DNA from 3 places in the Sporomusa sp. genome. Region 1 is predicted to be linked to each of the others. Evidence: riboswitches for the same ligand, from Rfam matches in the RefSeq annotation. Region 1 holds a riboswitch; each other region holds the start of a gene.
The links. Region 1 has a riboswitch for cobalamin ahead of AC29Z1_RS03770 (type II secretion system protein GspD). Riboswitches for the same ligand answer to the same signal wherever they lie in the genome.
Positions count from the first base shown of each region.

Region 1 (4,040 bases):
TGCTATACTATAGGAAAAGATTGCAAGGAGGATGATTAGGATGATGGGTGGCTTTGTTGTTCGCGTATTGGTAGGCATACTTGTATGGGGGACAACGTTGGCGGTGACAGCGCCCGATGCCTGGGCAGCAACTCGATTGCTGGCAAAGGATACTAAGCTTCATCCGCAGGGCTGGACTGCCGGTGATCCTATCACTTTCAAGAAAAATACTGTTGTCACATTGAATGACCAGGAAGAAGTCGTCACTGGAACGCTGGACAAGGATACGCTGCTGCTGCCGCGCGGCTGGAACCGGGTCATTGATGATTATTACTTTTCAACCGTCTATGCAGGTAGCGGCCCTTATTTTGGCCGGTTTGGCTTCCGGCCGTATTTTGCCCGAAACTATCCTGTCACGATTCCCGGATACGGCCATTTGCTGTATAAAGGCGGCACCGTGGTAACCTTTAGTGAGCAGGGTGATGTTATCTCAGGAACCATAGCTCATCAGGCTACTTTGCGGTTAACAGAGGACAAGTATGGTTATGTGACTTTTAAAGAAGATACTGTTCTCAGGTTCTATGACTCGGGCGCAGTTATGTCAGGAACTTTGGCGGAGGATACTTACCTGCGCCCAGTGGGTTGGCAAAAGCTTATAAAAGGCGCTGATACCGCCGGTTTCATAAAACTCAGCAAGGGGAAAACGGTCACTTTTAACGAAGCAGGCGAACTTATCGCCGGTACGATCAAAGATGCGGTTACCCTGACAGCCGAGGACGGGACGCAACAAAAATTTCCCGCCGGCTCAGCCCTCAAGTGGAATGAAAACGGCGTTGTCCTAAAAGAAAAATTTGTCCAAAGCATGCCCTGATAATAGGAGGATAAAAAGGGACGGGAACTTGTGGCAGTGTGAGGTTAAGCAGTGTCGAACCGTGAATGCTTTTTACCAAAATACCTCATTTGAGGTATTTACGTCTCACCCCGCATGTCCTACTCTTACATTAGAAGATAATACTGCTGCCTGTAGATTAATGCTGTGAACCGACAAAAGAATACTGCTGGGATAGGTGCCTGATAAGCGGGGCGATAGATATTTGGCCAAAATGCTATGTATCTGCAGCGCCGCTAGAGGCTTAAAAGAGAAGCCGGTTGAAAGCCGGCGCGGTCCCGCCACTGTAACGGGGAGCAAATCCACATAATGTCACTGAAGTTTGCCTTTGGGAAGGCGTGGAGGAGCAACGATCCGGAGCCAGGAGAACTGCCTATCTGACAATCGCCGCTTGACCTACGAACGATGGGAAGGAGGTTATGCAACTGTGAATAGACGTTTAGCTCTATTGACAGAATAGCTCTCTTTTCCATGGAGAGCTTTTTTTATTTGTACTGACTTGCTATGATCTTTGCTTATGAGCATAAGAAAAAATCAAAGGCAGAAGGTGTTATAAATGATACCTCAACGAGCTTTTCGGCAACTGCAGCAACCCGGTCATGGAATCTGCATTTTAAACTGGCAATTAAAAACAAAGTATCAGAATGAGAACGCCAGAGAGATTTTTACAGAACACCCGGAATTGTTTCAACAACTTACGAAAATTTGTGAATTTTTTAGCGTGGAGCCTAAGGATGCCGGTAATCCTTTAATCAGTCATACCGGTACGCTGCATTATTTGTCGGCTATGGTGAGTTTTAGCTGCCTGCGAATTGGCGAAGAGGAGAAAACCTGCTTTTTTATCATTTTTGATTATATTTCCTTGCTGGATGACGAATTGTCAGCAAACATTGTACTTACTCCCCGGGAGCAGGAAATTGTGCATATCATGGCAATGGGAAAGACCAATAAAGAAATAAGCAAAATACTGTGTATTGGTTTGGAAACCGTTAAATCCCATATTCGCAATTTGTTTGCCAAGACAGGCACGAGTTCGAGGGTGGAGCTCATTGCGAAACTTCAGCATATCCGGAATGCAGGTATGTTGTGATTGTGCCACTCCCCCGAAAATACCTCACTTGAGGCATTTACCGTTTGGTAGGATTAGGATATTCTGAAAACAAAACAAATTGTGAGCCAATTCACTAGAAAAAATGGCTTCAGCCAATTGCATACAGGGGTACAGGTGCCCGCAAGGGCCTAACAGAGAAGTCCGGTTAAAGACCGGCGCGGTCCCGCCACTGTATTGGGGAGCAATTCCGGAAAAATGTCACTGGAACGATACGTTCCGGGAAGACCCGGAGGAGCCATGATCCAGAGCCAGGAGAACTGCCTGTACAACAATCACCGTTATACCTGCGAGCGATGGGGAGGGGATTTGGATGTACGGCATTTGTTCAGGCCATTATGCCGGAATAAATCAAGAAGCCTCCAGGGATGTGTCATTTGCATCGCGGGCGGCTTCTTTCATTTTTAGTAGTGGGATAGATTTCGGGAAACGGAAACAGGTGATATGACTTACGCAGAGCAAGTGATCTGAAAGACGGTGAGTATCTTGGCAGGTTATCGCCAGCGCTGTTTTTATTCCCTTATAGTGATTTTGCTGATTGTACTATTGCCTTGGCTTTCGCTGGCTGCGCCGACTGATGCTGTTTTCGTGCCGGCATCCGGGCAAGAGGCAGCTGCGCCGCCGTCTGGTGCTCCTAGTGACACCGCCGGGACGGCTGTATCGGTTCCTGAGTCTGATACTTCCGGACTCAAACCGCTAGTTGTGCAACTAGATTATCTTAAAGTTGAGCAGGCCAAGCCTTTGCTGAGCGCACTTGTGCCCGAGGACCAGATAAAAACCGATCCGCTGAGAAATACCCTCGTAATTATGAGCAGTCCAGAAGTGTATGAACAAGTCAACTATTTGCTGAAACAGATTGATACTCCGCCCAAGCAGGTTATGTTTGAAGTGCAGGTGGTCGAGATAAATCGTGATGATTTGTCCAATCTTGGTATTGACTGGGGAGCTTCGACCAAATTGCCTGCGCCCATTCTTTACGATGATTTGCAATACCGGATTGGAACAGGCAAATACGGCGTTAACCTGCAGGGGATTATTAACCGCTTAATAGAGAAGAAAAAGGGCCGGCTGCTGGCAAGTCCGCGTATTGCCACCTTAGATGGCGTGGCGGCTAAAATTTTGATCGGCGATAAACTGGCGGTTGAGAGCCAGCAACCTACGACCGGCAGCATTCCCATCATCTCGGTAATCTATGTGGATGTTGGCATTAAACTGGAGGTAACGCCGACCGTAAATAAAGACGGTTACATTACCACCCGCATCCAGCCGGAAGTGAGCAACAAAACCGATACCACCAAAAACGGCAATCCGAATATTCGCACCCGGCAGGCCGATGCCACCCTTAGGGTGAAAAGCGGATCAACCATTGTGCTGGGAGGCCTGATTCAGCGCCAGGAAACCAAAGACACCTTCAAAGTTCCCATTGTAGGCCAACTGCCGCTGGTGGGGGGATTGTTTCACTCCACATCCAAGCAGGTTACCGAGACCGAACTGGTCATCATGCTGACACCTAAGATAATTGAGTAATTTTACACTCAGGAGGTTATCTGGATTATGAGTAAACTATTGCGGACAGTCACGCTGGTGTTGCTTTTAACCACCTCCCTGCCGGCAGCCGGCTACGCCGCCACCGCTGTGCCGCCGGTTTCCGGCGTGGTTTTAATGCCGCCGAATGTTCAGCTATTTGGTCATGTCAGTCTGATAAATTGCTATGCACTTTCCAACAGCTGCTATGCAGTGGTGGAGCTTCGCGACACTCCCGGCAAAAGCATAGTGGTCAGGACATCCGAAACCAGGCTGCAAAGCCTGCTGGAAACCGCTTTGGCCACAGGCAACCTGATCTCGTTTGTGGGACAAGGAGTTCTTGTCCAGTCACCGCCCCGGGGCGGTACCTGGAATATGGAAGTTTATGCGATCGATGAAATAACGCTCTATAACCGCAAGTAAAAGTTTTTGGCTGAGTGATTGGAGAAGGAGCCGATCATGAGAAAAAGCGCAGGCTGTTTGATCCTTTTGTATCTATGCCTCGTGTGGACGACGATGCCGGTGAATGCCGCCGCTGTA
Region 1 is NZ_JBYKYF010000032.1:4,575-8,614, forward strand. Features, by position in the region: gene AC29Z1_RS03760 (hypothetical protein) at 41-850, shown strand; cobalamin riboswitch at 1,080-1,259, shown strand; gene AC29Z1_RS03765 (response regulator transcription factor) at 1,425-1,958, shown strand; cobalamin riboswitch at 2,075-2,258, shown strand; gene AC29Z1_RS03770 (type II secretion system protein GspD) at 2,502-3,503, shown strand; gene AC29Z1_RS03775 (hypothetical protein) at 3,531-3,923, shown strand.

Region 2 (4,040 bases), on a different contig from region 1:
CAAGCATGTCCTCTAATTCCTGTCCCAACTTGCGCATCCAGGTATCAGACGGTTTGGTGCCAGTAAGCGGAACCGTCAGCGCGGTAACCGGCACCTGTCTTATATCTTCTAGCGAGGCATATGCCGGGAAATGACAATACACTTTGAGGCCAAAATACTCAAGCAAACGCTTAATTTCCTGCACATCAACCCCATTGGGACCACCACGGTCTCCTAATAAAGTAACTGTATTAGCCAGCTTTGGCTGGGCAATCATAAACCGCTCGGCTAATAATTTGCCTGCATGATAAAATCCGGCATAATAGTCGCCATCCAGATATCCGTAGCAAGGAACAGACATCACTGGTATACCCAGTGCCGCCTCTGCCTCCCTGGCTATCGCTGCGGTATCATCACCAATCACGCCAGCCACACAGGAGTTGGCAATCAAAATATAGCTGGGCTGATATTTTGCGGCTGCATAATCAATACATTGTCTGAGCAGTTCGGCTCCGCCGAAAATCGAATGTTCCTCCGTCAGCCCGCTAATTACCAGTGGTGCGGAGTACTGCTCCTGCATAAATTGCTGTTTTGCCAACGAACGGAAATGCATCCCCAAATCCATTTCCCGGCCGATATGCCCGCATGCTTTGGGGCTATGGTAAATAACAACAGCACCTTCATTATGTGAAACAGCACGCCAAACTCCTGGCATGGCGCAACTATAGCCCCGTTTGCGGGCTGTTTTCGCCCGTTTATTCATCACCATAGCTAAGTACCAACTCCTCTAACTCCTCAAACGACAGGGGGCTTGGCACAGTCAGCGCCGTATTCTCACAAATATAGTCGGCTAACTTACGATAAATTGCCGCCTGCGGCGATTCTGCTGCAAATTCTATAACCGTTTTACGATGAATTTCAGCCTTATTGACAGTACGATCTCGAGGAATATAGGCTACCAAAGAAGTATTTAATCTTTTGGCGAATTCCTCCAGCAACGCCTGCTCATTGACAATACCGCGGCTATTGCCAATGATGCCGCCAAGCCGCACCGGCCCGCGGGCGGCATAGCGGGCCACCCCTTTGGCAATATTGTTGGCAGCATAGAGCGACATGAGTTCGCCGGAGGAAACGATATAAATATCGGTTGCATAGCCCTCCCTTATGGGTACGGCAAAGCCGCCGCACACCACATCACCTAATACATCATAAAGAATAAGGGCATCTTCAGGCAAAGCCTGCAAGGCTCTCAGCTTTTCTAAGGCCACGATAATGCCGCGTCCGGCACAGCCCACTCCCGGTTCAGGCCCTCCGGCCTCAACACATTGTACGCCACCAAAACCAGTGTGTACCAAGTGTTCTGCTTTGACTTCGTCACCATACTGCTTGACCATGTCCAGTACAGTTTGGGAACAAACCCTACCTAGTAAAAGGCGGGTTGAATCGTTTTTGGGATCACAGCCAATTTGACAGACCTGATATCCTTTTTCAGCCAAAGCTGCCGACACGTTGGCGGCTGTGGTAGACTTGCCGATTCCCCCTTTGCCATAAAAGGCAATTTTTTTTTGCATATTACTTCAATCCCTCCCGATATATAGTCAGTCTTCAACACCTAATCTGTTTAGCATTTTTTTTGCTGCCGCAATGGCTTCCTACGTTTCTTTTTCGTTCGGCACATTGGCAAGTAAGCTTTTATAGGCTGCAATAGCTTCTTCGTTACATTCCAGCTTCTGATAACATACACCTTTAACCAAATAGGCACCAGCGTGCTTCGGCTGTAAGACAATAACCTGTTCTAAGTCACCGATAGCCAGTTCATATTGTCCCATATAGTAATAACAGATTCCCCGGCGAAAACGGGCGTCGATATCCTGGGGAGCCATTTCGAGAATACTAGTATAATCAGCCAGAGCTGCCTCATACTGTTTTGCCTCATAATAACTCAGCCCCCGCGCTGCGTAGGCCTGTACATTTTTTGGGTCCAGTTTGATGGCCTGATCATAATCAGCCATTGCCAAATCAAACTGATTATTGCTGGCATAGGCTTTTCCCCGCTTGATATAGGCTGCCGCATCATTGGGATTGGCGGTAATAGCCTTGGTGCTGGCAGCAATAACTTTTTGATTGGACTTAGCATCAGTCTTCTTATCTGCGGCAAAACCAATAGACACACTGGTCATAATAAAAGCAACAACAAGTAATATAATGGTTTTCTTCAACCCAAACACCTCTCTTACTAACTAATTACACTCTTGTTTCATGTACCGGCTCTCCTGCCGGTTCGATCATTGAAAAGCTACAGTACTGTGTACTGACAAGAAAAGACTTGACTTGCGGCAAGTACCTTGAGACGGTACAAATGGCCATGCCAACCCTGGCACAATCGGCACTAGGCCATCAAGACGCGTAGCAGCAAATCCTACTTTGATTTATGTCAACAGAATTTAATATAAATTCTGGTATAATAAAAAGGCGCGGGTCATAGTCGACCCGCAAACATGAAGGAGTAAGAAGAATGACATTAATAAGAAACTCCCTGCTACCATGGCAGCAGGGAGGATTTCTACAGCAAACACAACTAGAAACTCCTGATCTATGACCAGGAGTAAATTCAGCAAAACAACACCACTCACTGGAATAATTCCAGATAAGCAGATGTAACTGTAATCTCCTCCCCATCACTCGTGGGTAAAACGGCGATTTTTTGTCAGGCAGTTCTCCTGGCTCTGGATCATAGCTTGCCCAAACCTTCCCAAGACTCTCGTCCCAGTGGTATATCCTTGGGTTCACTCCCCATTACAGTGGCGGGACCGCGCCGGCATCACACCGGTCTTCCCTATTAAGCCCCTAAGGGCACCTAACGCAATAGTATTCACTTTTCACTAAATCTATATGTGTTCATATTATCACTTTTTAGTAAATAATGTCAAGTAAAATTCAGTTTCAAAACTTATACTGCCTGACTTACTGTCCGGGTTTCCGATATCCATACCATTGCCGGTAAACTCAACACTGGAATTTAGCCACCTGTGAGCGCATATCCTCGGCCATAAGGCACAGGCTCCGGCTGGAAGCGGCTACTTCCTCAATAGCCGCCGATTGTTCTTCAGTTGCCGAAGTAATCATCTGCGTATAGCTTACTGTTTCAGTAGCTACGGCGTAAACATTTTGCATAGATATACCTATTGCCGAGCTGGCATTTGCCAATTGCTCGGTGTCTGCCGTTATTTTCTGAACCTTTGTATTCAAATGGGTAATCATCAAATTAATCTGGTTTAGCTGCTCATCAGTGACGGCCAAAAGCTGCGAACCTTTTTCGACTTCTTCCAATCCACACTGCATCGAACGAACTGCTATATCTGTATCACTTTGCACATGGCTAATGATCTCAGCAATATGTTTAGCCGCCGCTTGGGATTGTTCTGCCAACTTCCGGACTTCCTCCGCAACCACAGCAAAACCTTTCCCGTGTTCACCGGCGCGAGCTGATTCAATAGCCGCATTTAAAGCTAACAGATTGGTCTGTCCAGCAATGCCGCTAATAACCGTAACAATTTTGCCAATTTGTTGAGAACTGTCTCCCAGTTTTTTTACCACTTCTGTGGCAACGCTGACTATCCGCCGAACTTCTAACATTTGCCCTGTTGCTTCTTGCATAGCAGCACGTCCTGTCTTGACGGTCTGCGCTGTTTCGGTTGAACGCTCGGAGGCTTCTACTGCGTTATTCGCAATATGGGTTATAAAAGAAACGATCTCTTCAATGGTAGCCAGCACCTGCTTGACAGCGTCTGTTTGCTTCGCCGCACCTTCTGCTACCTTCGCTACCGTGTTTGCAATTTGACTTGACGCCTCAGCCGATTCTTCTGATACAGCCATAAGCTGTTGACCGGCTGACGTTACCGCCTCAGATGTCTTAGAGATAGAAGAAACCATCATGCGAAGCCTCTTAGTCATCGTCGAAAAAATATCAAGCATATCGCTGATTTCATCTTTACCCTTAGACTTATACCGAGTTTTAGGTGTCCTCAAATCACCTTCGGCAATTTGCTTGGCGGCAAACG
Region 2 is NZ_JBYKYF010000079.1:3,838-7,877, reverse strand. Features, by position in the region: gene AC29Z1_RS07225 (nitrogenase component 1) at 1-748, opposite strand, end outside; gene AC29Z1_RS07220 (nucleotide-binding protein) at 735-1,550, opposite strand; gene AC29Z1_RS07215 (tetratricopeptide repeat protein) at 1,632-2,198, opposite strand; cobalamin riboswitch at 2,673-2,855, opposite strand; gene AC29Z1_RS07210 (methyl-accepting chemotaxis protein) at 2,986-4,040, opposite strand, start outside.
Region 2: it holds a riboswitch for cobalamin, as region 1 does, so the genes downstream of both, AC29Z1_RS07215 (tetratricopeptide repeat protein) here and AC29Z1_RS03770 (type II secretion system protein GspD) in region 1, are expected to answer to the same signal.

Region 3 (4,040 bases), on a different contig from region 1:
CATTGAGTTTAGCTTTATTTTGCAGGCCTTTGGTTGTGAGGTAACTGTTGTGGAAATGCTGCCTAACATTTTGCCTTTGGTGGACAGCGAGTTAGTCAAACGCATGAGTTTAATCTTGCGCAAGCAGGGCATCAAAATGTTGGTTGGGTCAAAAGTAACTGCCATTGAGTCAGTTGCCAACGGCGTAGCAGTAACTGTAGACACCGGTAAGGGGATGCAGGAAATCCAGGCTGAAAAGGTGCTTGTCGCTACTGGTCGCCGTCCGGTACTGGAGGGGATAGGCTTGGAGGCCGTCGGGATTAACTATGACCGTTTTGGCATAAAGGTCAATGAGCGCATGGAGACCAATATTCCAGGCGTTTATGCCATTGGTGACGTTACCGGACAGAGTATGCTGGCCCACACGGCTTCGGCTGCAGGAATGGTAGCGGCTGAAAATGCTATGGGCAACTATTCGGTTATGGATTACAGCGCCATTCCTGTCTGCATTTTTACCACGCCGGAAATTGCTATGGTTGGCATTACCGAAGAGGAAGCCCGGCGGGAGCAGCTTGATTTTATCACTAGTAAATCTAATTTTGCCGCCAATGGTAAGGCTATGACCATGGGCGAAACCGACGGTTTGGTCAAAATTATTGCAGAGACGTCTACCGGCAGGGTTTTGGGTATGCACATTCTTGGTCCGCACGCCAGCGACTTGATTATGGAGGGAGTCCTAGCTATCCGGCATGGCTTAACTGCCCGCCAAATTGCTCATACCATCCATCCACACCCCACCTTATCGGAAACGGTCATGGAAAGTGCGCATGGGATTTATGGTGATAGTATTCATCAGGTGAAGTTAAAGACGAGAAAATAGGGCAGAATGGAATTCCAATTTAAACTGTAAAATAGTTAGAAGCATGGGGTGACCATGCTTCTAACTATTTACTTCATTATAGTTCAATTGTTACCATCGCATCAGGAGACTGCTGTACTTTTTTCAGTAGTTGCTGCCACTCTTCAAAAGTCAAATCCACTTGACCGGACTCGATAACATCAGCCGGGACCCGGAAATTTACGGTGTTGCCGTAGCTAGCAACCGCCAGTCTACCGCCGTAGGCGGATAATACAATTTTGTCGACTTCGACCACGGGTAGAGCCTGCTTGAGGAAAAAGGACTTACTTACAATACCTTTCATGAGCCCCCTCCTTTATACATTGTCCAGGTAATCTTCTACTTCCAGTATAATACAACTATTAAAAAGAAGGTAGCTTATTATTAACACTATTATTTTTATGGTTTTTCCACGTATTGGCAAATAGGGAGAATATGTTTGACTTTTTATATGTAAAATCATACAATTTAGGTAATTACATACGGCTCGGAACAGGTGCCCGCAAGGGCTTAATAGGGAAGCCGGTTTGAATCCGGCACGGTCCCGCCGCTGTGATGGGGAGTTATTTCTGCTCAATGCCACTGGAATAGTATAATTCTGGGAAGGCGCAGTTTAGCGATGATCCTAAGTCAGAAGAACTGCCTGTTTGACAATCACCGTTTTTACCTACGAGCGATGGGGAGGGGATTTATGTGTCGTGTTTGACATTTAATCTCTGTCATCCCTATTGCAATGACAGAGATTTTTTATTTGAGGAGTTGTTGTTGCATGGCAGGGATTTTTTACGGAGTGGGTGTAGGGCCCGGAGATCCAGAATTATTAACGGTGAAAGCCATTAATGCCATTAAGTCTGCTGATGTGGTTATTGCTCCACGCACGGAAAAAAAGAATGAGAGCACGGCGCTATCTATTGCCTATCCATATATTCCGGAAGGTACCGAAATTCTTGAATTAGTATTTCATATGAACTATAATGCGCAGGCACTGTCTGATGCATGGGTGCGTAATAAAGAGATTATTCTCGGATTATTACGTAATGGAAAAACCGTGGCTTTTCTAACGCTGGGTGATCCTATGCTATACAGTACGTATATGTATGTTTACCGCCTGCTTGAAACATCCGGCTACCAGATTATCAATATTCCTGGTATAAACTCCTTTTCGGCAATTGGCAATCGCTTAGGGATAGCACTGGCTGAAGGTGGCGATATTCTGAGCATCGTACCAGCTACTATTGATCACGAACGTTTAGAAAGAGTACTTGAGGTATCTGATAATGTCGTGTTGATGAAGGTATACAAAAATTATACTGAAATTGTTGAAAAACTACATAAGCATGGTATGGTAGAAAATGCTGTCATGGTTTCGAAGTGTGGTTTGGAAGGCGAAGAAATAATTTGTGATCTGACGGCCGCCAGTAAACAAAAAGTCAACTACCTCTCAACCATTCTTACTAAACGCTCAAAAGTGAGTCAACACGCATTAGCATGAACAATACCTTAACGGCGCTGTTGAGCCGCCAACAGGCAAAAACTCGTTTGGCAGGGATAGGACTTTTGGCGGCAGTGATGCTATTTACTTTGGTTGCAGTGGGGTTTGGCCGGGCAGATATCGGGGTGCGGGATGCTGCTGTTGTTATTTATGGAAAAATTATCGGCAATCCTGATATGTATAGTTACTTAGCTTCAGCAAAAACGGCCTTATCTGGGATATTCGTCTGCCGCGGATATTAGCCGCCATTGCCGTTGGTGCTTGTATCCAGAAGTATTTGCCGCAGAGTAAAGCAGTGGACAATATGGGATCAAGGATGGTGTATATTTGATTTACTGGTTGTTGCGTGGTTGCTGTAAAGAAGTCTAGCCTTAATTCCTACTTGACAAGTAGTGATTAATTTTCATATAATTTATTTGAAAACAAATATCATTATCGCCACGCAGTTGGCGAATAATTTTTAATTCAAAAGTGATAATGATTATTACTACTAGGGGGAATATCTATGACACTCGCACAAGCTAAACGTGGTCAGCGTCTGTTAATTGCTGCTATTCCTGATGCTGCCATTAGAGCACAGGCTATCCGCTTTGGTATTGCTGAGGGTGCTGAAGTAGAATGTTATGAGAAACTTCCTGCCGGCCCCATTGTTGTTGGTAGAGGTAAACAAGAGATTGCCATTGGCCGTCGCCTTGCTGAGAATATTGAAGTGAGGCCAGCCTAATATACTACGGATTATAAAAAAGGCGTACATAACGTCTGTATAGGTTGTTACTAACCAATGGAGGAGAATATGAGTCATTGTCATAATAGCTTAAGTCATTTGGACATCCCAGAGGGAGCCAAGAAGATAGTACTTGTTGGTAATCCTAATGTCGGAAAGTCCGTTTTTTTTAACGCTTTAACTGGTATGTATGTCGATGTGTCTAACTTTCCGGGTACAACGGTGGATATCTCGTATGGACGCTATAATAAGGATGTAGTCATTGATACACCCGGGGTATATGGCATTTCTTCGTTTAATGATGAGGAGAAAGTAGCTAGAGATGTTATTCTGTCAGCCGATTTAATTTTAAATGTAGTGGACGCTGTACATTTAGAACGCGACTTATTCCTGACTCTGCAAGTTATTGATACCGGAATTCCTACGATTGTTGCAGTCAATATGATGGATGAAGCTGCTAACCAGGGGCTAAAGGTGGACATTGATTTGTTGGAACATCTCCTGGGGGTGCCGGTAATTCCCACTGTGGCGGTAAAAGGAAAAGGGCTTGACGAGGTAAAAAACCGGTTATATGAAGCCCGTACAGGACTGATAGCACCCGAGTTGAAAAGCAAGCTGCAAGGTATGCTTAACCGGATTGGATCTTGGGGTGAGGCTTTGTTAGTACTCGAGGGAGATCCCCATGTAGCCGCACGCCATGGTGTACCTGCAGGGGATATGCGGGAAGAAATTTATCATGCCCGCCGTCACAGGGTCAATGATATTGTCAAGCATGTAGTGAAAGAGACGCAGGAAGGTGCTACCTTTGGTACTAAATTAGGCCGGTATATGTTGCGGCCTTGGACAGGTATCCCGATGTTTGCTCTTGTGCTGTATGCGATGTATTATCTGATTGGGGTTGTCGTTGCCCAAGACATTGTTGGTTTTACCGAAGAGACGGTAATGCA
Region 3 is NZ_JBYKYF010000122.1:3,428-7,467, forward strand. Features, by position in the region: gene lpdA (dihydrolipoyl dehydrogenase) at 1-859, shown strand, start outside; gene AC29Z1_RS09500 (hypothetical protein) at 936-1,181, opposite strand; cobalamin riboswitch at 1,355-1,538, shown strand; gene cobI (precorrin-2 C(20)-methyltransferase) at 1,647-2,369, shown strand; gene AC29Z1_RS09510 (hypothetical protein) at 2,366-2,611, shown strand; gene AC29Z1_RS09515 (FeoA family protein) at 2,875-3,093, shown strand; gene feoB (ferrous iron transport protein B) at 3,163-4,040, shown strand, end outside.
Region 3: it holds a riboswitch for cobalamin, as region 1 does, so the genes downstream of both, cobI (precorrin-2 C(20)-methyltransferase) here and AC29Z1_RS03770 (type II secretion system protein GspD) in region 1, are expected to answer to the same signal.